DNA from 2 places in the Streptomyces sediminicola genome. Region 2 is predicted to be linked to the other one. Evidence: riboswitches for the same ligand, from Rfam matches in the RefSeq annotation. Region 2 holds a riboswitch; the other holds the start of a gene.

Region 1 (11,324 bases), 3.7 Mb from region 2:
CGCGAGGAACCCGGCCCAGATGACGGCCGTGGCGGCGAGGATCGCGTAGCCCTGCCGCGCCGAACCGGCCAGGACGCCGAAGGTGCGGGTCAGGGCGACCGGGATGACGAGGATCAGGAAGACCTCGAAGAGGTTGGTGACGGGCGTCGGGTTCTCGAAGGGGTGGGCGCTGTTGGCGTTGAAGTAGCCGCCCCCGTTGGTGCCGAGGACCTTGATGGCCTCCTGGGAGGCGACCGCGCCGCCGTTCCACTGCCGGGCGCCCCCGGTGAACTGGCCGACCTCGTGGACGCCGGCGAGATTCTGGACGACCCCGCAGGCGGCGAGGACGAGCGCGGCGACCGCGGCGAGCGGGAGCAGGACGCGGACCACGCCGCGCACCAGGTCGGCCCAGAAGTTGCCGAGTTCGGCGGTGCGGGTGCGGGCGAAGCCCCGGACGAGGGCGACGGCGACGGCCATGCCCACGGCGGCGGAGACGAAGTTCTGCACCGCGAGGCCGCCGGTCTGCACGACGTGCCCGAGCGTCTCCTCCCCGGCGTACGACTGCCAGTCGGTGTTGGTCACGAAGGACGCGGCCGTGTTGAACGCCTGCGCCGGCGGGACGGAGGCGAAGCCGGGGGAGCCCGGCAGCACGCCCTGCAGGCGCTGGAGCGCGTAGAGCAGGAGGACCCCGGCCAGGGAGAGCGCGAGCAGGGCGCGCAGGTAGGCGGGCCAGCGCATGCGGGTGTCGGGGTCGGCGCCGACGGCCCGGTAGATCCACCGCTCGACGCGCAGGTGCCGGGTGGAGGAGTAGACCCGGGCCATGTGGTCGCCGAGGGGGACGTACACGAGCGCGAGGGCGCCGAGGAGGGCGAGGGCCTGGAGGACGCCGGCGGTGACGGGACCCATCGCGGCGCTCAGAACCTCTCCGGGAAGATCAGGGCGAGGACGAGGTAGCCCAGCAGGGCGACGGCGGCGACGAGGCCGACGATGTTCTCGACGGTCTGGGCGGTCACAGTTTCGTCACCCCGCGGGCGACGAGGGCCACGAGCGCGAAGACCGCGATCGTGACGGTGAGATAGGCCGCGTCGGCCATCGTGCGCTCCCGGGTCGGGTCGGCGGGTCGGGCGTACGGTCCGAGGAAATCCGCTGCCGGACCGGGAACGGCCGCCGTTGATGTGTCCCTTACGGCGGCCCGTCCGCCCTTGATACCGCTCTGACGGCGCCGGGCCGGGTGCGCCACGACGGGGAGGGCGCGCGGGTGACGCCCGCGGCGGGCGCGCGGCCGGGCCGTGAGCCCCCGGTCCGCGCCCTGTGGCGACGCGGGCCCGCACGTCCCGGGAGGCACGCGTCCCCCGGGTTACGGTGAGCACACTTTACGGACATATCACACGAATCGACTCGTCAGTGAGGCGCCCTCATGAGCCTGAGCATCCGCAACCAGCTCCCCGGCACCGTCACCGCCGTCCTCCCCGGCGAGGCCATGGCGACGGTCCGCGTCCGCCTGGCCGGCGGCCAGGAACTCACCGCGGCGATCACCCGGGAGTCCGTGGAGGGGCTGGGCCTGGTCCCCGGCTCGGCCGTGCGCGCCCTGGTCAAGTCGACCGAGGTCTCCCTGGCCACCGCCCCGGTCGACGGCCTCTCCATCCGCAACCTGCTCCCGGGCACGGTCACCGGCGTCACCGCGGGCACCGCGATGGCCTCCGTCAAGGTCGACGCCCAGGGCGCGGCACTCACCGCCGTGATCACCCGGGAGGCGGTGGAGGAACTGGGGCTGTCGGCCGGGGTGCCGGTCGTGGCGCTGATCAAGTCGACCGAGGTGTCGCTGGCGACCGGCTGACGGCGAGGGGCCCCGCCCGGCCGTCGCGCGGCCGGGCGGGGCCCCTCCGTCCGGGCCCTCCCGGGTCAGTCCTCGTAGGCGTCCAGCGGCGGGCAGGAGCAGACCAGGTTGCGGTCGCCGAAGGCCTGGTCGATCCGGCGCACCGGCGGCCAGTACTTGTCGGCGGTCGGCGTCCCGGCCGGGAAGACGGCCTCCTCACGGGTGTACGCGTGCTCCCAGTCGCCGGCCAGCGCGGCGGCCGTGTGCGGCGCGTGGCGCAGCGGGTTGTCGTCGGCGGGCCACTCCCCGGAGCCGGTCTTCTCGATCTCGGCCCGGATGGCGATCATGGCGTCGCAGAACCGGTCGAGCTCGGCCAGGTCCTCGGACTCGGTCGGCTCGATCATCAGCGTCCCCGCCACCGGGAACGACATGGTCGGCGCGTGGAAGCCGTAGTCGATCAGCCGCTTGGCGACGTCGTCGACGCTGACGCCGGTGGCCTTGGTCAGCGGGCGCAGGTCGATGATGCACTCGTGGGCGACGAGGCCGCCGGGGCCGGTGTAGAGGACCGGGTAGTGCGGCTCCAGGCGCTTGGCGATGTAGTTGGCGGAGAGCACGGCCACCTGCGTGGCCCGCTTGAGTCCCTCGCCACCCATGAGCCGGACGTACGACCAGGAGATCGGCAGGATGCCCGCCGAGCCCCACGGGGCCGCGGAGACCGGACCCACGCCCGTGCTCGGGCCGGCGCCGGGCTGCAGCGGGTGGTTGGGCAGGTACGGCGCCAGGTGCTCGCGCACGGCCACCGGGCCGACGCCGGGGCCGCCGCCGCCGTGCGGGATGCAGAAGGTCTTGTGCAGGTTCAGGTGCGAGACGTCGCCGCCGAAGTGGCCGGGCTTGGCGAGGCCGACCAGCGCGTTGAGGTTGGCGCCGTCCACGTAGACCTGGCCGCCCGCCTCGTGCACCTGGGCGCAGATGTCGGCGACGTGCTCCTCGAAGACGCCGTGCGTCGACGGGTAGGTGATCATCAGCACGGCCAGCTCGTCGCGGTACTGCTCGATCTTGGCGCGCAGGTCGTCGACGTCGACCTCGCCGTCCTCGGCGGTCTTGACGACGACGACCTTCATGCCGGCCATGACCGCGCTGGCCGCGTTGGTGCCGTGCGCGGAGGACGGGATGAGGCAGACGGTGCGCTGTTCGTCCCCGTTGGCGCGGTGGTAGCCGCGGACGGCGAGCAGTCCGGCGAACTCGCCCTGCGAGCCGGCGTTCGGCTGGAGCGAGACCCGGTCGTACCCGGTCACCTCGGCCAGCCGCTCCTCCAGCTCCCGGATCAGGGTGAGGTAGCCCTGCGCCTGGTCGGCCGGCGCGAAGGGGTGCAGGCCGCCGAACTCGGACCAGGTCACCGGCTCCATCTCGGTGGTGGCGTTCAGCTTCATCGTGCACGAGCCGAGCGGGATCATGCCGCGGTCCAGCGCGTAGTCGCGGTCGGCGAGGCGGCGCAGGTAGCGCAGCATCGCGGTCTCGGAACGGTGCTGGTGGAAGACGGGGTGCGCCAGGTACTCGTCGGTGCGCAGCAGCGCCGCGGGCAGGGCGTCCTCGGTCGAGGCGTCCAGCGCGTCGATGTCGGCCTCGACGCCGAAGGCGTGCCAGACGCCGCCGACCTGGGCGCGGCCGGTGGTCTCGTCGCAGGCGGCCGAGACGTGGTCGGCGTCGACGAACCGCAGGTTGATGCCGTTCTCGCGGGCGGCGGCGACGATCTCGGCGGCGCGGCCGGGCACCCGGGCGGTCACCGTGTCGAAGTAGGCGCCGTGCACGATCTCGACACCGCCCGCGGCGAGGCCCGCGGCGAGGAGGCGGGCGTGGCGGTGGGTGCGCAGGGCGATGGTCCGCAGCCCGTCGGGACCGTGGTAGACGGCGTACATGCCGGCCATGACGGCCAGGAGCACCTGCGCGGTGCAGATGTTGCTGGTGGCCTTCTCGCGGCGGATGTGCTGCTCGCGGGTCTGGAGCGCGAGGCGGTAGGCGCGGTTGCCGTCGGCGTCGACGGAGACGCCCACGAGGCGGCCGGGCAGACTGCGCGCGAACCGCTCGCGCACGGCCATGTAGCCGGCGTGCGGTCCGCCGAAGCCCATCGGCACGCCGAAGCGCTGCGTGGTGCCGACGGCGATGTCGGCGCCCAGCTCGCCGGGCGAGGTGATCAGGGTGAGGGCGAGCAGGTCGGCGGCGACGGTGACGAGGGCGCCGAGCCCGTGGGCCTGCTCGATCACCGGCCGGATGTCCCGCACGGCTCCGGAGGCGCCCGGGTACTGGATCAGCACGCCGTTGATCTCGCGCTCGGCGACCTCGGCCGGGATGCCCTCGCTCAGGTCGGCGACGACGACCTCGACACCGGTCGGTTCGGCGCGGGTGCGGATCACGGCGACGGTCTGCGGCAGGGCGTCCGCGTCGACGAGGAACAGGCCCTTCTTGTTCTTGCCCATGCGCCGGGACAGGGCCATGGCCTCGGCGGCGGCGGTGCCCTCGTCGAGCAGCGAGGCGCCGGAGGTCGGCAGCCCGGTGAGGTCGGCGACCGTGGTCTGGAAGTTGAGCAGGGCCTCCAGCCGGCCCTGGGAGATCTCGGGCTGGTACGGGGTGTACGCGGTGTACCAGGCCGGGTTCTCCATGATGTTGCGCAGGATGACCGGCGGGGTGAAGGTCCCGTGGTAGCCGAGGCCGATCATCGAGTGGAGGACCTCGTTGCGGTCGGCCAGGGAGCGCAGCTCGGCCAGCACCTCGGCCTCGGAGCGCGCGTCCGGCAGGTCCAGCGCGTCGGCGTTCTTGATCACGTCGGGGACCGCGGCGGCCGTCAGTTCGTCGAGCGATCCGTAACCGACCTGGGCGAGCATCTTGGCCCGCGCCTCGGCGTCGGGTCCGATGTGGCGTTGTGCGAAGGGCATGGCCGCTTCGAGCGCGGAGAGCGGCGTGCGGGGGACGGTCATGGCGGGGGCCTCCTGGTCTGCGCGACCTTCGAGGGGCACCACGGCGCGGGTGCCCGGACGGCCTCCCCCTCTGTCATCTCGACCTGAGAGCTTCACCGGGCCGCCCGGAGGCGCCGGCTTTCACCGTCGGTGAGAGCGGAAGCCGTCGACACCCGCCCTGCTTTCCAGAGTGACCTCGTCCGTGCGGTACGTGAGCCTGAGAGATTCCGGGGAGGAGTTGCTCCTTCGGCGCCTCCGGAGACCCCCGGAGGACTCTCCCGCACGGGGTCGTCAGCCGTTTGCCAGCCTACCAGCGAGGCCGGTGGCCGGTCCGGTCCGCGGACATCCCGGGCTTCGAGTGGCCGTGCGCCCCAATGTGCCCTTTCGTAGGAGCTACGGATGATTTCGCCGGATGCTGTGCGACCCAGTGGAGGGCCCGTGCGTACCGACATCGACCCGCGCAACCTGATCGGCCGCAAGGCGTTCGACCGCAACGGCACCAAGATCGGCACCATCGACGAGGTCTATCTCGACGACGCCACCGGCATCCCCGAGTGGGCCGCCATACGGACCGGGCTCTTCGGCCGAGACGCCTTCGTGCCCCTGGAGCCCAGCGAACTCGTGGACGGCACCCTGCGCGTGCCCTTCGACCGGGCCCTGGTCAAGGAGGCCCCCGACTTCGGCGTCGGCCGCCACCTCTCCCCGGAGCAGGAGCTCCAGCTCTACCACCACTACGGCCTCGACGTGGCCGCCCCTCCCCCGCCGCCGGACCGCGACTTCGGCAACCTGGCCGGCCGGGGCAGCGAGGACACCTGACCCGGCCCGGGGCGGGCACGGCACGCAGGGCCGGGAGCCGGCCGGTGACCCGGGAGAGGCCGCACACCGGCGGACGTCCCCCACGGCCGGTCACGCGCCCGTCGCCTCGGGGCCGCCCCCGCCCTCGCCTCCGCCCTCGCCTCCGCCTTTGCCGGGCGGGACCAGCGGCAGCGGCTCCGCCGGCTCCAGCTCCGGATCGTCCACCGGGAAGGTCCGCACCCGGCCCGGTCCGGAGTACGGCGTCTCGAACCGCACCGTGACCCGGCCCAGCCCACTGCCCTGCGCCCAGCCGTGCCCGTACCGCGCGTGCCGCAGATCGTGCCCCGACGGCCACCGGCGCCCGTCCGGCCGCCCCGCGGGCTCGGCCGGCCCGGTGGGCTCTGCCGGCTCGGCGGCCGGTTCGTCGGCACGCTCGCCCGCCGCCTGCGCGAACAGGTCCTCCTGCGTGTAGTGGGCGAGACCGCTGACGCCGACCCCGAGCAGCCGCACCCCGCCCGTGGTGTCCACCGTGTCCAGCAGCCGCCCCGCGGCCTCCCGGACCACGGCGGGGTCGTCCGTGGGCCCGCGCAGCGTCTCGGAGCGGGTCAGCGTCGAGAAGTCGTAGCGGCGGACCTTGAGGACGATGGTCCGCCCGGACAGCCCGGCCTCGCGCAGCCGCCGCACGCACCGGTCGGCCAGCCCGCGCACCTCCACCCCGACCCGCACCCGGTCGTGGATGTCGACGTCGTAGGTGTCCTCGACCGAGACCGACTTGGTCTCCCGCTCGGCGACCACCGGCCGCTCGTCGTGGGCCAGCGCCATCGCGTACAGGCCGTGCCCGTGGGCCTTGCCGACCAGCCGCACCAGTTCGTCCTCGCCCGCCTCGGCGATCTCGCCGACGGTGGTGATGCCCGCCCGCCGCAGGTGGTCGCCGGTGGCCGGCCCGACGCCCGGCAGGGTGCGCACCGGCATGGGCGCCAGCAGGTCCCGCTCGGTGCCCGGCTCGATCAGCACCAGTCCGTCGGGCTTGGCCTCCTCGGAGGCGATCTTGGCGAGCATCTTGGAGGCGGCCAGCCCCACCGAGCCGGTCAGCCCGGTGGCCTGCCGGATGCCGGCCCGCAGCCGCGCCCCCGCCTCCCGCGCCGAGGCGGCGTCCCAGGCGGCCCCGCCGGCCTCCAGGTCCACGAACGCCTCGTCCAGGCTCAACGGCTCCACCAGCGGCGACAGCGCCCGCAGCAACCCCATCACCTGCTCGCTGATCGACCGGTACAGCCCGAAGCGGGGCACCAGGTAGGCGGCGTGCGGGGCGAGCCGGCGGGCCTGGCCCATGGGCATCGCGGAGCGCACGCCGAAGACACGGGCCTCGTAGGAGGCGGTGGCGACCACGCCCCGCGGCCCGAGCCCGCCCACGACGACGGCCTTCCCGCGCAGACTCGGCTTCGACGCCTGCTCCACCGAGGCGAAGAAGGCATCCATGTCCAGGTGCAGGATCGTGGGCGCGGCTCTCACGGGTCCGATGCTGCCCTACGGCACCGACAACGGCGCTCAGGCCCGCGGGCCCCCGGCCCGCGCGCTCAGGCCCGCGGGCCCCCGGCCCGGCCAAGGGTGCCGCCGTCGTGCCGCCCGGGACCCGCAGGGCCGCCCAGGGGCCTCAGACCGCCCTGTTCCGGCGGCGGGCCAGCTCGTCGGCGGGATTGTGCCCGACGAGGGTCTCCCCCGTGTCGATGCGCTCCCCGTGGAGCTGCGACAGGGCGCCCTCGACGTCGCGCCAGACCACGCCGACGGCGATGCCGAAGATGCCCTGGCCGCCCTGGAGCAGGGCGTGGACCTCGTCGGGCGAGGTGCACTCGTAGACCGTGGCACCGTCGCTCATCAGCGTCATCCGCTCCAGGTCGCGAAAGCCCCGCTCCCGCAGGTGACGGACGGTGGTCCGGATGTTCTGGAGGGAGACGCCGGTGTCGAGGAACCGCTTGACGATCTTCAGGACGACGACGTCGCGGAAGCTGTAGAGGCGCTGGGTGCCGGAGCCGTGCGCGGGCCGCACGCTGGGCTCCACGAGCCCGGTGCGGGCCCAGTAGTCGAGCTGCCGGTAGGTGATGCCGGCCGCGGCGCACGCCGTCGGCCCGCGGTAGCCGATCTGCTCGGTCGCCATGGCCGTCGCTCCTCCGCCGCTGGGCACGGCCGTCGGTCGCTGCGGAGCGTGATCGGCCCTGCCGCCGTGCGGGGTGTGTCCCCCGCCCGGCCGGAGCCTGGCCCCCGGTGGCGGGTACGGTCCGCCCGCCCCGAGGCCGCCGGCGCCATCCCCAGCCGTACCGTCGCCGCTGATCCTCACGCCGACCTCCGTCCTTGACCCTGCCTCCTCGACGGTAGGCAGTCACCAAGGGTGCGTCAACGATCGCCACACTCGGCACGCCGAGTGATAATCACCCTTCGAGTGGTTTCGCGTGACCCACCGCGGGGAAAGGCTAGCCGAATGTGCCCGGAGGCCGGTTGTGGGGCCGCCCGGAGGCGGCCCGCGGGTCACTGATTGCTGGTGCCGAAGTCCTCGGGCGAGATCTGGTCGAGGAACTCGCGGAACTTCTCCACTTCGTCCTCCTGCTCGTCCGGAATGGCGATCCCGGCGTCGTCGAGCACCTCGTCGCTGCCGTAGATCGGCGTTCCGGTGCGCAGGGCGAGCGCTATGGCGTCGGACGGCCGGGCGCTCACCTCGACTCCGCTCGCGAAGACCAGCTCGGCGTAGAAGACCCCCTCACGCAGGTCCGTGATGCGTACTTCCGTGAGCTCCTGGCCGACGGCTTCCAGCACGTCCTTGAACAGGTCGTGGGTCAGCGGCCGCGCCGGAGCCATGCCCTGCTGGGCGAAGGCGATCGCCGTCGCCTCCCCCGGTCCGATCCAGATGGGAAGGTAACGGTCGCCTCCCACCTCGCGCAGCAGCACGATCGGTTGGTTGGAGGGCATCTCGACCCGGACACCTACGACATCGAGCTCGTTCACACAGCAACCCTAGGCCGTGCCCGGGACCTTTGGGTAGTCGGGCCGGGCACGGGTGGGAGAGATCCGGGCCGGGACCCGGCGGGTTCAGGGCAGGCGCACCCCGAGGGCGGTCCGCACCAGCGCCGCGTGCAGCCGCACCGTCAGTCCCGCCAGCTCGTTGGTGCGCTCCTCGGCATGCGCCCTGGTCTGCGGGTTGCGGTGGCGCCTGAGCGGGGCCACCACCTGCTCCACCAGACCGGCCTCCCGGTCGGCGGCGGCCTTCATCACCCGCAGGTGGCGCGGCTCGATCCCGAACCGCCCCAGTTCCGTCACGAGCGCGGCCACGGTGACCGCCTCGGCGTCGTAGGCCCCGTCGGGCAGCGGGGCGATGAGCCCGTAGGACTCCCACTCCTCCAGGTCGCCGCTGTCGATCCCGGCGGCGGCCAGCAGCTCGTCACGGCCGATACGGGCGGCCGTCGGCCCCTCGTCGGGCGCCTCGGGGGACTCACCGTCCCGCTGCCGGCCCAGGGACGGCAGGCGCACCGCCTCGCCGCGCTCCACGGCGTCCAGGTGCTCCCGGATCGCCTTGAGCGGCAGGTAGTGGTCCCGCTGTATGCGCAGCACCTGGCCGAGCCGCTCGACGTCGCGCGCGCTGAACTTGCGGTACCCGGCAGGGGTCCGCCGCGGCTCGACGAGCCCCTCCGACTCCAGGAAACGGATCTTGGAGATGGTGATGTCGGGAAACTCGTCGCGCAGCGCGTGCAGCACCGTGCCGATGCTCATCAGCCCACTGTCCGCGGCGGTGGTGCCGTGTCCGGCACCACCGCTCGGTGTTTGAAGCATGGACCTTCCCTGGTTCCCCCGGACCGGGTCCGGGGGAGAGTCAGTAGCCCCGCTGGCTCGCGTAGAAGACCAGCCGGTACTTGCCGATCTGCACCTCGTCGCCGTTCGACAGCGCGACCTGGTCGATCCGCTCCCGGTTGACGTACGTCCCGTTCAGGCTGCCGACGTCGGCCACCGTGAACGAGCCGTCCGCGCCGCGGCGGAACTCCACGTGCCGGCGCGAGACCGTCACGTCGTCCAGGAAGATGTCGCTCTGCGGATGGCGTCCCGCGGTGGTCAGCTCACCGTCCAGCAGGAAGCGGCTGCCCGAGTTCGGACCGCGGCGCACCACGAGGAGGGCGGAGCCCAGCGGCAGCGCGTCGACGGCCGCCTGCGCCTCGGGCGACAGGGACGGCATCGCCGTCTGCCCGGTGACCTCGGCGTCGTACGCCTCCAGGCCGGAGATGGAGATCGTGGACGTCGTCTCGGAGGAACGCTCCGCAGCCGCCCCGCCACGCAGCGGAGCGCCGCAGTGGGAGCAGAAGCGGCTGTTCTCCCCGTTGCGGTTTCCGCACCTCGTACAGACCAGGGCCGACATGGAGTCCTCCTGCCGCGATTGCCCGAAACCTATGCCTCCGGACTGCGCGGGGTCAACGGACGCCGCGCCCTGGCCGCCCGAAGTGTCACCGCCCGGACCAGCCACCTGGTCCCGGAACAGCGGACGCTGGCCTTCCGCCTCGGGCTGCTCCGCGCGGTGGCGGGCAGTGGCGTTGTCGCGGCCCTCTCGCGGGCTCTTGCCGAACAACTTCGCAAACAACTTCACGGGCGATTCCCCTTGACCGAAACAGACCCGCCCGTGGGGCAGGACGAACCCTTACCGAACGTACTGGTCGACCCGGACACCTTCACAACGTCCGTCTCCACCAGACAGTTTCCACCACGCACCACCCAATCGGTGCGCCGACCCCCCGCAACCTCATGCCCTCGCCGGTCGCCGCGCATGCACCACCGGTTCACCGCGAGGACGACCGAGCGTAGTCAGGCCGCTTCGCCGCTCGCAAGGCGTCCACAATGATCTTGCTCGACCGCTCCACAGTAACGGTGGCCTGTTCCTTTTCGAGAGTCTGCACGACGCCCCCAGGGATGTTGAGTGCCGGTTCCAGGTCCTGCGGCTTGCCGATGACCAGGAAACGATAGGGCGCGTTGATCTTGTTCCCGTCGACACTCACACTCTTGCCCGATTCCGTCAGATACGTGCCGGCCACGATCCGCACGCCGTTCACCTGGATCGCCTCGGCACCCGCCGCGCGCAGCTCCTGGACCGCGTCGAGCAGCATGTCCGCCTCGACCGTCCCCTTCGTGTCCTCGATCGTCATCGTGATGCCGGGCCCCTGCGCGGCCACCGTGCCCGCGAGGATGCCGAGTTGACGCTCCTTCTCCAGCGTCTGCCTGCGGGCCTCCTCGGCCTGGTCGGAGCTGTTCTCCAACTCCTCGCGCTGCTTCTCCAGGCCCCGCCTCTCATCCTCCAGACGCTCGGTGCGGTCGTCGAGTTCATCGAGGATACGGACCAGATCCTCCTGGCGGGCGCCGCGCAGCGCGCTGCCGCCGCCGCTGTTGGACGCCACCTGGACGGCCAGCCCGAAGCCGAGGCCGAACAGGAGCAGGGCGACGATGAGTTGGGCCCGGGTGACGCGGGGCGGCCACAGGCCGTTCACCAGGCGCTCCCGGCCGGTCAGCGGAGCCGGGGGCTCCGGGGCCGGTGACAGGGCGTCCGGGGCCGCGGTGGGCTCCTTGGGGGCGCCCTCCCCCGGTGCGGCGGGCTGCTCGTCCTTCCCCGCCGGGCCGTCCTTTCCGGGCGGGCCGTTCTTCCCGGGCGCGTCGGTGGGCGGCACCTCGTCGGGCAGGGCCTGGCGGAGGCGGTCGGCGGGCCGCTCGTCGTGGTCGCTCATCGGCCTCACGCCCGGAAGACGTGCCGGCGGATCGCCGCG
Region 2 (11,324 bases):
CCGTGGCGATCTTGGCCTTGCCCTCGTCGTCCAGGGTGGTGACGTAGTCGGCGAAGAGACCGTCGATCTTCTTGTCCTTGATCAGCGCGAAGTTGTTGTTGGCGCTGTCGAGGATGTAGTCGCTGTGCCACAGCGGCAGACCGTAGCCCTGGACGGACGGGAAGTCCGGGCCCCAGCCCATGATGATGATGCCGTAGCCCTTCTTCTCCACGTTGGCGGGGCTGCCGATGACGCTGGCGTACTGCGAGCCGTCGTACTGCGAGATCTCGACGTCGATGCCGACCTTCTTGAGCGACGCCTGCATCGACTCGGCGGTGGCGACCTCGACCGGCTTGTTGTTGCGGACCGCGATGGTGGTCTTGAAGCCGTTCGGCTTGCCGCAGGCCTTCAGCTCTTCCTTGGCCTTCTCGACGTTGCCGTTCTTGTTGGCACCGGCGATGTCGTACGGGTCGTACTTCTGGCCCTCGGAGCCCGGGACGGCCGGCGGCAGCATGTTGGTGCCGATGTCGCCACCGGCGACCGGGCCGCCGCGCGCGGTCTGCAGCGAGACGTGGTCGGCGCCGTAGATCACGGCCTTGCGGCAGTGGATGTTGTCGAACGGCTTGACGTTCTGCGGGAAGGACGCGTAGCGGATGTAACCCGAGATCGGGTTGTCCAGGTTGCCCTTGTGCTCCTGCAGGGCGGTGGTGCGGCCCTGCGGGGACAGGCCGGTCTGGGCCAGGTCCAGGTCGTAGTCGCCGGCGATCAGGCGGGCGTCCAGGTCGTTGGCGTTGGAGAAGAACTTGATCGTGATCTTGTCCGGGTACGCCTTGCGGACCGGGTCGGAGTCCTGCTTCCACTCCGTGTTGCGGACCAGGACGAGGTCCTTGCCCGGGCTGTAGGACTCGAACTTGTACGGGCCCGAGGAGAACGGACGCAGGCCGTACTTGGACTTGGTGTCCTTGTCCTGGCGGACCGGGGAGGCCGAGGTCAGCGCCAGCATCGACTCGAAGTCCGAGTTGGCCTGCGGCAGCTTGAAGACGATGGTCTTGTCGTCCGGGGTCTCGATGGCCTTGAGACCGAGCTTTTCCTTGTCCTTGTCCTTGTACGGACCCTGGTACTCGCCCTTGGGGTCGAGCACCTCCTTCAGGTACGTCGGACCGCCCGACAGCACGTCCTGGGCCCAGACCCGCTCGATGCCGTACTTGACGTCCTTGGAGGTGATCGGCTCGCCGTCCTCCCAGGTGATGCCGTCACGCAGGGTGTACGTGTAGGTCTTGCCGTCGTCGGAGACCTCGGCGAGACCCGTGGCGAGGTCGGGGGTGACCTGGGCGCCCGTCGCACCCGGCTCGACCTTGTTCGTGACGAGCTGGCGGCTGTAGTAGCGCGAGAAGTTCCACATGAAGCCGTAGTAACCGCGCGTGGTGTCCCACGAGTCGGCGTCCTGCGAGCTGGCGAACTTCAGCGTGCCGCCCTTCTTGGCCTCGGAGGCCTGGGCGACCTTGTTGTTGGCCGCGTCGAAGCCCGCCGCCGCGCTGCTCTTCGAGCCACCGCCGCTGCTGTCGTCTCCGCCGCCGCCGCACGCCGCCGTGGTCAGCAGCGCGGCGACCACTGCGGCAGCGGCCGCTGCCTGCTTGCGCCGCCCTGAGGTGCGTTGGGTAGTCACGATCTCGGTTCCTCCGGATTAGATGAGAGACCCCGTGCAGGTGCCACGGGTCGCATGCCGGTACGGCAGGTCAGCGGGAGCCCTTCGGGTCCAGCGCGTCGCGTACGCCGTCACCGAAGAGATTGAAGGCAAGAACGGTGATGAAGATCGCCACACCCGGGATCACCATGTACATGGGGTCCGACTTGTAGTAGTCGATCGCGCTCGACAGCATCTGCCCCCAGGACGACGTGGGCGGCTTGACGCCCACACCGAGGAAGCTGAGTGCGGCCTCGGTGAGGATGTTGGTGGGGATCATCATCGTCGTGTAGACGATGATCGGTGCCACCAGGTTGGGCAGGAGTTCCTTGAAGAGGATGTAGAACCGCCCGGCGCCCAGCGACCGGGCCGCCTCGACGTACTCCCGCTCGCGCATGGAGAGCGTCTGGCCGCGCACCACGCGGCCGATGTAGGGCCAGCCGAAGAAGCCGATGACCAGGATCATCATCAGCAGGCGGACGCCCGTGCCGCTCAGGCCCAGCATGTTGTCCGGCATGACGGAGACCAGGGCGATGATGAAGAGGAGCTGCGGGAAGGCCAGCAGGCCGTCCATGACGCGGCTGACGACGGCGTCGACCCAGCCGCCGAAGAAGCCCGCCAGCACGCCCAGCACGGTGCCGAGCACGACCGCCACCAGCGCGGACAGGAAGCCCACGAGCAGCGAGATCCGGGCGCCGTGCACGACGCGGGCGAAGATGTCGCGGCCGTTGACCGGCTCGACACCGAACCAGTGGTCGCCGCTGATGCCGCCCAGCGACCCCTTGGGGGTGCCGAAGAGCGGGTCGATCATGCTCTCGTTGTAGACGTCGGGGTCCTGCCCGTACCAGGACGTGATCAGGGGCGCAAGCACCGCGACCACGATCAGGAAGAGCACCACGATGCCGCCGGTGAGGGCCAGCTTGTCCCGTTTCAGGCGCTCCCAGGCGATCCGGCCCAGGGAGCGACCCTGCACCGCCTTGGTCTCGGCGCCGGCCACCGCCGCTTCCTCGGCAGCACTCGGTGCCGCTTCCGCGGTCGGCTCGTGCAATGGTGCCGTCATCTGGCAGGGACCCCTCTCAACCGGCGGTAGCCGGCCCGCACTTGCCGCTGTGGCGGCGTGATCAGTCCGTCGTACACAGGGGCGAACACCCCCTGCTGCGGGAGTCTTCAACGCTTCGCCGATCTGTTGCCAGCCTTGACGGTGAATGGATGCGCAAACGTGATGCTGTTCGAGGTGTTCCGTTATCCGGACAGTGGGTAACGGGGGCCGGACGCATCCAAACCGAACATCGGGGGCATATCTACGCGTTGCACCCCCTCTACGCGCGAAGATTCCCCTCCTCACGGCTTCGGGGACTCCGTGGCCGACCCGAGGGACTCTACGAGATCAGAACCGGCCCCCGGCCGGGGGGTAGCCGTAACCGCCGGCGGGCGACTGCGCGGGGGCGGCGGCGTGGGCCTCGCGGTCGTAGAACGGGCGGGCGTTGGCCCGCAGCCACATGGCGACCGGGTCGTGGGCGTCCGTCATGGCGACGGTCGAGACCGGCAGCCCCTCGGGCACCGCGCCGACCGACTGCTGCATCATGCCGCGCACGGCGTCGACGGCCGGCGGGGAGGTGTCGTAGACGTCGAGGCCGATGGCGAGGTAGGGCGCGCCGAGGGCCGGCTGCACCCAGGCGCGGCGCAGGGCGCGGACCGCGGGGGTGCGGTGGGCGTTCTGCGCGAGCAGGGCGTAGAACTGGGGGACCTCGATGGCCGGCTCGGACAGCCGCAGCGGGCCGGCGGGCTGGCGGTCCAGGCCGGAGGCGATGCGGCGCAGGTCGAGCCAGGGGATGCCGACCCCGCCGCCGGGGGCGTGCGGGTTGAGCCAGAGGCCGTAGTGGTCGGGGTAGAGGGCGCGGGCGGCCTCCAGGGCGTCGACCACCTCGTACGAGCGGTTCCAGCCGCTGGCGGAGAGCTCCTGGGCGGAGGTGACGCAGGGGGCGTACCCGAAGCCGTCGACCTCCATGTTCCCGTACTGGGCGTCGGGCGAGCCGGCCTGTCCGTGCCACAGCAGCATCCAGACCTGGCCGGTGGTGGGGGTGGCGAGGGCGCGCAGGAGTGCCTCGTAGGCGTCGTAGCGCCCCGGGGTCACCTGGCGCAGCATGTGCTCGACCTGCCCGGTCGCGGTGCCGCTGGCGCTCACCTGTATCGCCCCTTCGAGAAGTCGCCCCGGATATGGAACCAGCTTATGTGGCCGCCCGGACAGCGGCGGCCCTGGTGCGCGGGGCCCGTCGCCGAAGGGCGGCCGGGCTCCGCGCGGCGGCCTCAGGCGTCCCGGGTGTAGAAGGGGCGGACGTTCTCGCGCAGCCAGTCGCAGACCGGGTCCTGGGCCGCCTCCAGCAGCACCAGGTTGACCGGCCAGGGGGCCGGGGCGGCGGCCAGGGCGCGGCCGAGGGCGTCCAGGGGCCGGACCCGGGCGTCGCCCTCCCAGTGGGCCAGTTCGACGCCGACGAACATGACGGGGTCGGCGGTCTCGATGGCGGCCAGGCAGCGGCGGGCGGTGCGGACGGTGCCGTCGGCGGCGAACTCGGCGCAGGCGGCGGCGAGGAAGTCCACCGGGTCGTCCTGCCAGTCGGGTTCGAAGAGGCGGACCCGGCCGCCGCCCGCCTCGCCGGCCCCCGGGGAGCCGGCGGCGCGGCACAGCTCGGCCACGGCGGCGGGCGGGAGCGGGGCGCCGACGACGCCGTCCGGGTTGAGGGCGATGCCGATCTGCGGGGGCAGTCCGCGGGCGAACTCCACGGCGGGCGCGACGGTGTACGCCATGTGGGCGCCGACGACGCGGCGGAACTGCTCCTCGGAGCTGAACACCGGTACGTACGCCTGGCCGTCGAGGTCCACGGCGGGCAGGTCCAGGGGGCCGGTGCCGGGGCCGCCCCCGTTGGGCAGCGGGACCCAGACGAAGCTGCGGCCGAGGACCTCGACGATGCGTCCGCCGGCGCCGGGCACGCCGAGGGAGGCGGACAGCACCTCCTCCAGTTCGTTGCCGGGCCAACCGCCGTGGGAGTGGGGGTGCGCCTGCGCCGGGAAGTCCGCGGAGTGGTCCGCCGGGATGTCCATCTGTGCCTACCGCCTGCCTGGTACCGCTGCTTGGCTGGAAAGGCTAACCCGTTCGAGGGCGGAGGCACACGGTCCGTCAGCGAACGAACGCGATCCGCCGTAACGCGCGGGCGGCGGCGCGGTCGAGGAGGACGGCGGAGCCGCAGCCGGCCGGCGGCCTCCCGGCGGCCACGGCGGCCAGCAGCCGGGCGGTGGCGGCGCGGTGGCGCGCGAAGGCGTACCGGCTGACGCCCCGTCCGCGTTCGCGCTGGCCGGCCAGGGCCTCGTCGGCGCCGACGTCGAGGAGGACCAGGTGCAGGGCGGCGCCGCGGCGCCGGGCCTCGCGGGCGAGCCAGCGGCGCACCCAGGTCTGGGTGCCGCAGTCGTGCACGACCAGTCCCCCGCCGCCGGCGAGCGCGCGGCGCAGTCCGGCGTAGTGGGAGAGGCGGACGAGGGGGCGGTAGAGGGCGTACGGCAGGCGGCGGGGCATCCGGCGCTCCCAGCGGTCGCGGGTGTCCTGGGAGTCGACGCGGGCGCCGGGCACGGCGCGGCGCATGAGGGTGGACTTGCCGCCGCCGGGCAGTCCGGTGACGACCACCAGGTCGTGGCGGGCGAAGAGCAGGTCGCGCGGGCCCCGGCCGGCCCGGCCGCGCAGGTCGCGGACGACGGGCGCCGGCGCGGGCGGGGTCGCGCGCCGGGCGCGGGAACGGGCGGCCGGGGCCGCGGGCCGCGGGGACGGTGCGAGGCCGCGGGCCGCCGCGTACGCCGTGGTCCTGTCCACCGTGTTCGTCCTCCCCTGGGGGCGTCGGCGAGGTCCTCCCCGCCGAGTGTAAAGAGAAGGTAATGCCGCGGTCTCGCGATTTCGTGCGCCCAGTGCCACAAGGCGGTTACAGATCACGGTCTGCCGCGAGCGGGCCGGGCATGCGATGATGGCGGCGCCAACTGCATACCGGCCGTTTGAATCCGCGCGGGAGAGTCCCCGGCCGCGCCGGGGCGCCGAAGGAGCAAGTCCCTCCCTTGAATCTCTCAGGCACCGTTACCGCGCGGGCGAGGCACATCTGAAAAGCGGGCCGCCCGGCGTCCGGGGGCCCCACCCAAGGTGCAAGCTCCGCACCGCCGACGCGCGGTGCTCAGGGCGAACCTCTCAGGTTCCGATGACAGATGGGGAGGATGTGCCCCGTCCTGCCCCCGTGTCCGGCCCCGTGCCGTGCCCGGGACCCTCGCCCTGGGAGACGACCGACCGATGAGCAGTACCGAACCACGCCGCACCGCGCTCGATGCCGAGCACCGCGCGCTGGGTGCGACGATGACCGACTTCGCCGGCTGGGACATGCCGCTGCGCTACGGCTCCGAGCGGGACGAGCACGTGGCCGTGCGCACCCGCGCGGGCCTCTTCGACCTCTCCCACATGGGCGAGATCACGGTCACCGGCCCCGACGCCGCGCGCCTCCTCGACCACGCCGTGGTGGGCAACATCTCCACGGTCAAGGAGGGCCGCGCCCGCTACACCATGATCTGCCGGCCCGACGGCGGCATCCTGGACGACCTGATCGTCTACCGGCTCGGCGAGCGGGAGTACCTGGTCGTCGCCAACGCCTCCAACGCCCAGGCCGTCCTGGACGCGCTGGTGGAGCGCGCGGCCGGCTTCGACGCCGAGGTCCGCGACGACCGGGACGCCTACGCGCTGCTCGCCGTGCAGGGCCCCGAGGCGGTGGCCGTCCTCGCCCCGCTCACCGACGCCGACCTGGACGGGCTGCGCTACTACGCCGGTCTGACCGGCACGGTGGCCGGGGCGCCGGCGCTGATCGCGCGCACCGGGTACACCGGCGAGGACGGCTTCGAGCTGTTCGTGCGGCCGGAGCACGCGGTGGGGCTGTGGCGGGCGCTGCTCGCGGCGGGCGAGGGCGCCGGGCTGGTCCCGTGCGGCCTGTCCTGCCGGGACACGCTCCGCCTGGAGGCGGGCATGCCGCTCTACGGCCACGAGCTGTCGGCCGCCCTGACGCCCTTCGACGCCGGCTTCGGCCGGGTGGTGAAGTTCGAGAAGGAGGGCGACTTCGTCGGCCGCGAGGCGCTGGCCGAGGCCGCCTCCCGCACCGAGAGCACCCCGCCGCGGGTCCTGGTCGGCCTGGTCGCCGAGGGCCGCCGCGTCCCGCGCGCCGGGTACGCCGTGGTCCGCGACGGCGAGGTGGTCGGCGAGGTCACCTCCGGGGCCCCCTCCCCGACCCTGGGCAAGCCGATCGCCATGGCCTACGTGGACCCCGCGGTCGCGGCACCGGGCACGCCCGGGGTCGGCGTCGACATCCGGGGCTCCCACGAGCCGTACGAGGTCGTGGCGCTGCCGTTCTACACGCGCGCCAAGTAGCGGCCGCCCCGGCCGCCCGCGCGAGCAGCGGCGCGGTCCCCGCGTCCCGCCCCGCCGCCGGCCGGCGGTGCGGCGGCGCTCCCCTTCGTCAGCACTCCCCCGCATACAGGAGAATTCAGGCCATGAGCAACCCCCAGAACCTGCGTTACAGCAAGGAGCACGAGTGGCTGTCGGCCGCCGAGGACGGCGTGTCGGTGATCGGCATCACCGAGCACGCGGCCAACGCGCTCGGCGACGTCGTCTTCGTGCAGCTCCCGGAGACCGGTTCCACCGTCACGGCGGGCGAGACCTGCGGTGAGCTGGAGTCGACCAAGTCCGTCTCCGACCTCTACTGCCCCGTCACCGGCGAGGTCACCGAGGTCAACGAGGACGTCGTCAGCGACCCCTCGCTGGTGAACTCGGCCCCCTTCGAGGGCGGCTGGCTCTTCAAGGTGCGCGTCACCGGCGAGCCGGACGACCTGCTCTCCGCCGACGAGTACGCCCAGTTCATCGCCGGCTGAGGAGGGACCGACCGCATGTCGCTTCTGAACACGCCCCTGCACGCGCTCGACCCGGACGTGGCCGCCGCGCTCGACGCCGAGCTGGACCGCCAGCAGTCCACCCTCGAGATGATCGCCTCGGAGAACTTCGCCCCGGTCGCGGTCATGGAGGCCCAGGGCTCGGTCCTGACCAACAAGTACGCCGAGGGCTACCCCGGCCGCCGCTACTACGGCGGCTGCGAGCACGTCGACGTGGTCGAGCAGATCGCCATCGACCGGGTCAAGGCGCTCTTCGGCGCCGAGCACGCCAACGTGCAGCCGCACTCGGGCGCCCAGGCCAACGCCGCCGCGATGTTCGCGCTGCTCAAGCCCGGCGACACCATCATGGGTCTCAACCTCGCCCACGGCGGGCACCTGACCCACGGCATGAAGATCAACTTCTCCGGCAAGCTCTACGACGTGGTCGCCTACCACGTGGGCGACGACGGCCGGGTCGACATGGCCGAGGTGGAGCGGCTGGCCCGGGAGAGCCGGCCCAAGCTGATCGTGGCGGGCTGGTCGGCCTACCCGCGGCAGCTCGACTTCGCCGCGTTCCGCAGGATCGCCGACGAGGTCGGCGCCTACCTCATGGTCGACATGGCGCACTTCGCCGGGCTCGTCGCCGCGGGACTGCACCCCAACCCGGTGCCGCACGCGCACGTGGTGACGACCACCACGCACAAGACGCTCGGCGGCCCGCGCGGCGGTGTGATCCTCTCCACGGCCGACCTCGCCAAGAAGATCAACTCGGCGGTCTTCCCCGGTCAGCAGGGCGGTCCGCTGGAGCACGTGGTGGCCGCCAAGGCCGTCGCCTTCAAGGTCGCCGCCTCCGAGGACTTCAAGGAGCGCCAGCGCCGTACGCTGGAGGGCGCCCGCGCCCTGGCCGAGCGGCTGGTGCGGGACGACGCCAAGGCGGCGGGCGTGTCCGTGCTGTCCGGCGGCACGGACGTGCACCTCGTCCTGGTCGACCTGCGCGAGTCCGAGCTGGACGGGCAGCAGGCCGAGGACCGCCTGCACGAGATCGGCATCACGGTGAACCGCAACGCCGTGCCGGACGACCCGCGCCCGCCGATGGTGACCTCCGGTCTGCGCATCGGCACCCCGGCGCTGGCCACCCGCGGCTTCACGGCGGAGGACTTCGCCGAGGTCGCCGACGTGATCGCCGAGGCGCTGAAGCCGTCGTACGACGCAGAGGCGCTCAAGGCCCGGGTGAAGGCCCTGGCCGACAAGCACCCCCTGTACCCGGGTCTGACCAAGTAACCCGCGGTACCCCCACGGCACCGTGCCCGCCACGAACGGGCACGGTGCCCGTCCCTCCGCACCACCCCCCGTTCTGAGGAGTCTCCGTGGCCATCTCGGTCTTCGACCTGTTCTCGATCGGCATCGGCCCGTCGAGCTCCCACACGGTCGGCCCGATGCGGGCGGCCCGCATGTTCGCCCGGCGCCTCGGCCACGAGGGGCTGTTGACGCGCGCCGCCTCGGTCCGCGCCGAGTTGTACGGCTCGCTCGGTGCGACCGGCCACGGTCACGGCACGCCGAAGGCGGTGCTGCTCGGCCTGGAGGGCGACTCGCCGCGCACGGTGGACGTGGAGAAGGCGGACGAGCGGGTCGGGGAGATCCGCTCCTCGGGGCGGCTCCGGCTGCTCGGCGAGCACGAGATCGCCTTCTCCTTCGACGACGACATGGTCCTGCACCGCCGCGAGGCGCTCCCCTACCACGCCAACGGCATGACCCTGGTGGCCCGGGACGCGGCGGGCGCGGAACTGCTGGCGAAGACGTACTACTCGGTGGGCGGCGGTTTCGTCGTCGACGAGGAGGCGGTGGGCGCGGACCGCATCAAGCTGGACGACACGGTGCTGAAGCACCCCTTCCGCACCGGGGACGAGCTGCTGCGGCTGACCGAGGAGACCGGCCTGTCGATCTCCGCGCTGATGATGGAGAACGAGCGGGCCTGGCGCGACGAGGACGAGGTCCGCGCGGGCCTGCTGGAGATCTGGGGCGTGATGCGGGCCTGCGTCGACCGCGGCATGTCCCGCGAGGGCATCCTGCCGGGCGGGCTGAAGGTCCGCCGCCGGGCCGCCACCACCGCGCGCAAGCTGCGCTCGGAGGGCGACGCCCAGGCCCTCGCGATGGAGTGGATCACCCTCTACGCGATGGCCGTCAACGAGGAGAACGCGGCCGGCGGCCGGGTCGTGACGGCCCCGACCAACGGCGCGGCCGGCATCATCCCGGCGGTCCTGCACTACTACGTGAACTTCGTGCCCGGCGCCGACGAGGACGGCGTGGTCCGCTTCCTGCTCGCCGCGGGCGCGATCGGCATGCTCTTCAAGGAGAACGCCTCGATCTCCGGCGCCGAGGTCGGCTGCCAGGGCGAGGTCGGCTCCGCCTGCTCGATGGCGGCGGGCGCGCTGGCCGAGGTGATGGGCGGATCGCCGGAGCAGGTGGAGAACGCGGCCGAGATCGGCATGGAGCACAACCTCGGCCTGACCTGCGACCCGGTCGGCGGCCTGGTCCAGATCCCGTGCATCGAGCGCAACGGCATGGCGGCGGTCAAGGCCGTCACCGCCGCGCGGATGGCGCTGCGCGGCGACGGCTCGCACAAGGTCTCCCTGGACAAGGTCATCAAGACGATGAAGGAGACCGGCGCGGACATGTCCGTGAAGTACAAGGAGACGGCCCGCGGCGGCCTCGCGGTGAACATCATCGAGTGCTGAGCGGCGCCTCCCGGCGGGCGGGGCACGGTACGGCCAGGGCGTCGAGGTAGGAGCGGACGTTGCGGCGGGTCTCGGTGACGCTGTCGCCCCCGAACTTCTCCGCGACCGCGTCCGCGAGCACCAGCGCGACCATGGCCTCCGCCACGATCCCGGCCGCCGGCACCGCGCACACGTCCGAACGCTGGTGGTGTGCCTGCGCCGCCTCTCCGGTCACCACGTCGACCGTGCGCAGCGCCCGCGGCACCGTCGCGATCGGCTTCATCGCCGCGCGTACCCGCAGCGCCTCGCCCGTCGACAGGCCGCCCTCCGTGCCGCCCGCGCGCCCGGTGGCGCGCCGGATGCCGTCGTCGTCCGCCACGATCTCGTCGTGCGCCCGCGATCCGGGCACTCGGGCCAGCCCGAAGCCGTCCCCGATCTCGACGCCCTTGATCGCCTGGATGCCCATCAGCGCCGCCGCCAGCCGCGCGTCCAGCCGCCGGTCCCAGTGCACGTGCGAGCCCAGTCCCACGGGCACCCCGTAGGCCAGCACCTCGACCACGCCGCCCAGGGTGTCCCCGTCCTTGTGGGCCTGGTCGATCTCCGCGACCATCGCCTTCGAGGCGTCCGCGTCCAGACAGCGCACCGGGTCCGCGTCGAGCCGCTCCACGTCCCCCGGCACCGGGTACACGCCGTACGGGGCCTTCGCCGCGGCCAGTTCCACCACGTGGCTGACGATCTCGATGCCAGCCGTCTCCTTCAGGTACGAGCGGGCGACGGCGCCCAGCGCGACCCGCGCCGCGGTCTCCCGCGCCGAGGCACGTTCCAGCACCGGCCGCGCCTCGTCGAACCCGTACTTCTGCATCCCGGCCAGGTCCGCGTGTCCCGGCCGCGGACGCGTCAGCGGAGCGTTCCGCGCCAGACCGGCCAGCACCCGCGGATCGACCGGGTCGGCGGCCATCACCTGCTCCCACTTCGGCCACTCGGTGTTGCCGACCATCACCGCGACCGGG

The links. Region 2 has a riboswitch for glycine ahead of gcvT (glycine cleavage system aminomethyltransferase GcvT). Riboswitches for the same ligand answer to the same signal wherever they lie in the genome.
Region 1: another riboswitch for glycine. It lies ahead of gcvP (aminomethyl-transferring glycine dehydrogenase); the one in region 2 lies ahead of gcvT (glycine cleavage system aminomethyltransferase GcvT).

What each region holds. Positions count from the first base shown of each region.
Region 1 is NZ_CP144555.1:5,810,867-5,822,190, reverse strand. Features, by position in the region: gene kdpA (potassium-transporting ATPase subunit KdpA) at 1-885, opposite strand, end outside; gene kdpF (K(+)-transporting ATPase subunit F) at 894-992, opposite strand; gene VM636_RS25655 (hypothetical protein) at 989-1,219, opposite strand; gene VM636_RS25650 (TOBE domain-containing protein) at 1,397-1,816, shown strand; gene gcvP (aminomethyl-transferring glycine dehydrogenase) at 1,882-4,767, opposite strand; glycine riboswitch at 4,942-5,037, opposite strand; gene VM636_RS25640 (PRC-barrel domain-containing protein) at 5,185-5,562, shown strand; gene VM636_RS25635 (DNA polymerase IV) at 5,653-7,050, opposite strand; gene VM636_RS25630 (MerR family transcriptional regulator) at 7,193-7,873, opposite strand; gene VM636_RS25625 (bifunctional nuclease family protein) at 8,062-8,535, opposite strand; gene VM636_RS25620 (MerR family transcriptional regulator) at 8,620-9,357, opposite strand; gene VM636_RS25615 (FHA domain-containing protein) at 9,398-9,934, opposite strand; gene VM636_RS25610 (DUF881 domain-containing protein) at 10,350-11,285, opposite strand; gene VM636_RS25605 (small basic family protein) at 11,291-11,324, opposite strand, start outside.
Region 2 is NZ_CP144555.1:2,111,184-2,122,507, forward strand. Features, by position in the region: gene VM636_RS09075 (ABC transporter substrate-binding protein) at 1-1,645, opposite strand, end outside; gene VM636_RS09080 (ABC transporter permease) at 1,716-2,723, opposite strand; gene VM636_RS09085 (enhanced serine sensitivity protein SseB C-terminal domain-containing protein) at 3,051-3,848, opposite strand; gene VM636_RS09090 (enhanced serine sensitivity protein SseB C-terminal domain-containing protein) at 3,971-4,762, opposite strand; gene VM636_RS09095 (AAA family ATPase) at 4,839-5,522, opposite strand; glycine riboswitch at 5,700-5,793, shown strand; gene gcvT (glycine cleavage system aminomethyltransferase GcvT) at 5,985-7,103, shown strand; gene gcvH (glycine cleavage system protein GcvH) at 7,226-7,603, shown strand; gene glyA (serine hydroxymethyltransferase) at 7,619-8,881, shown strand; gene VM636_RS09115 (L-serine ammonia-lyase) at 8,968-10,335, shown strand; gene aroC (chorismate synthase) at 10,322-11,324, opposite strand, start outside.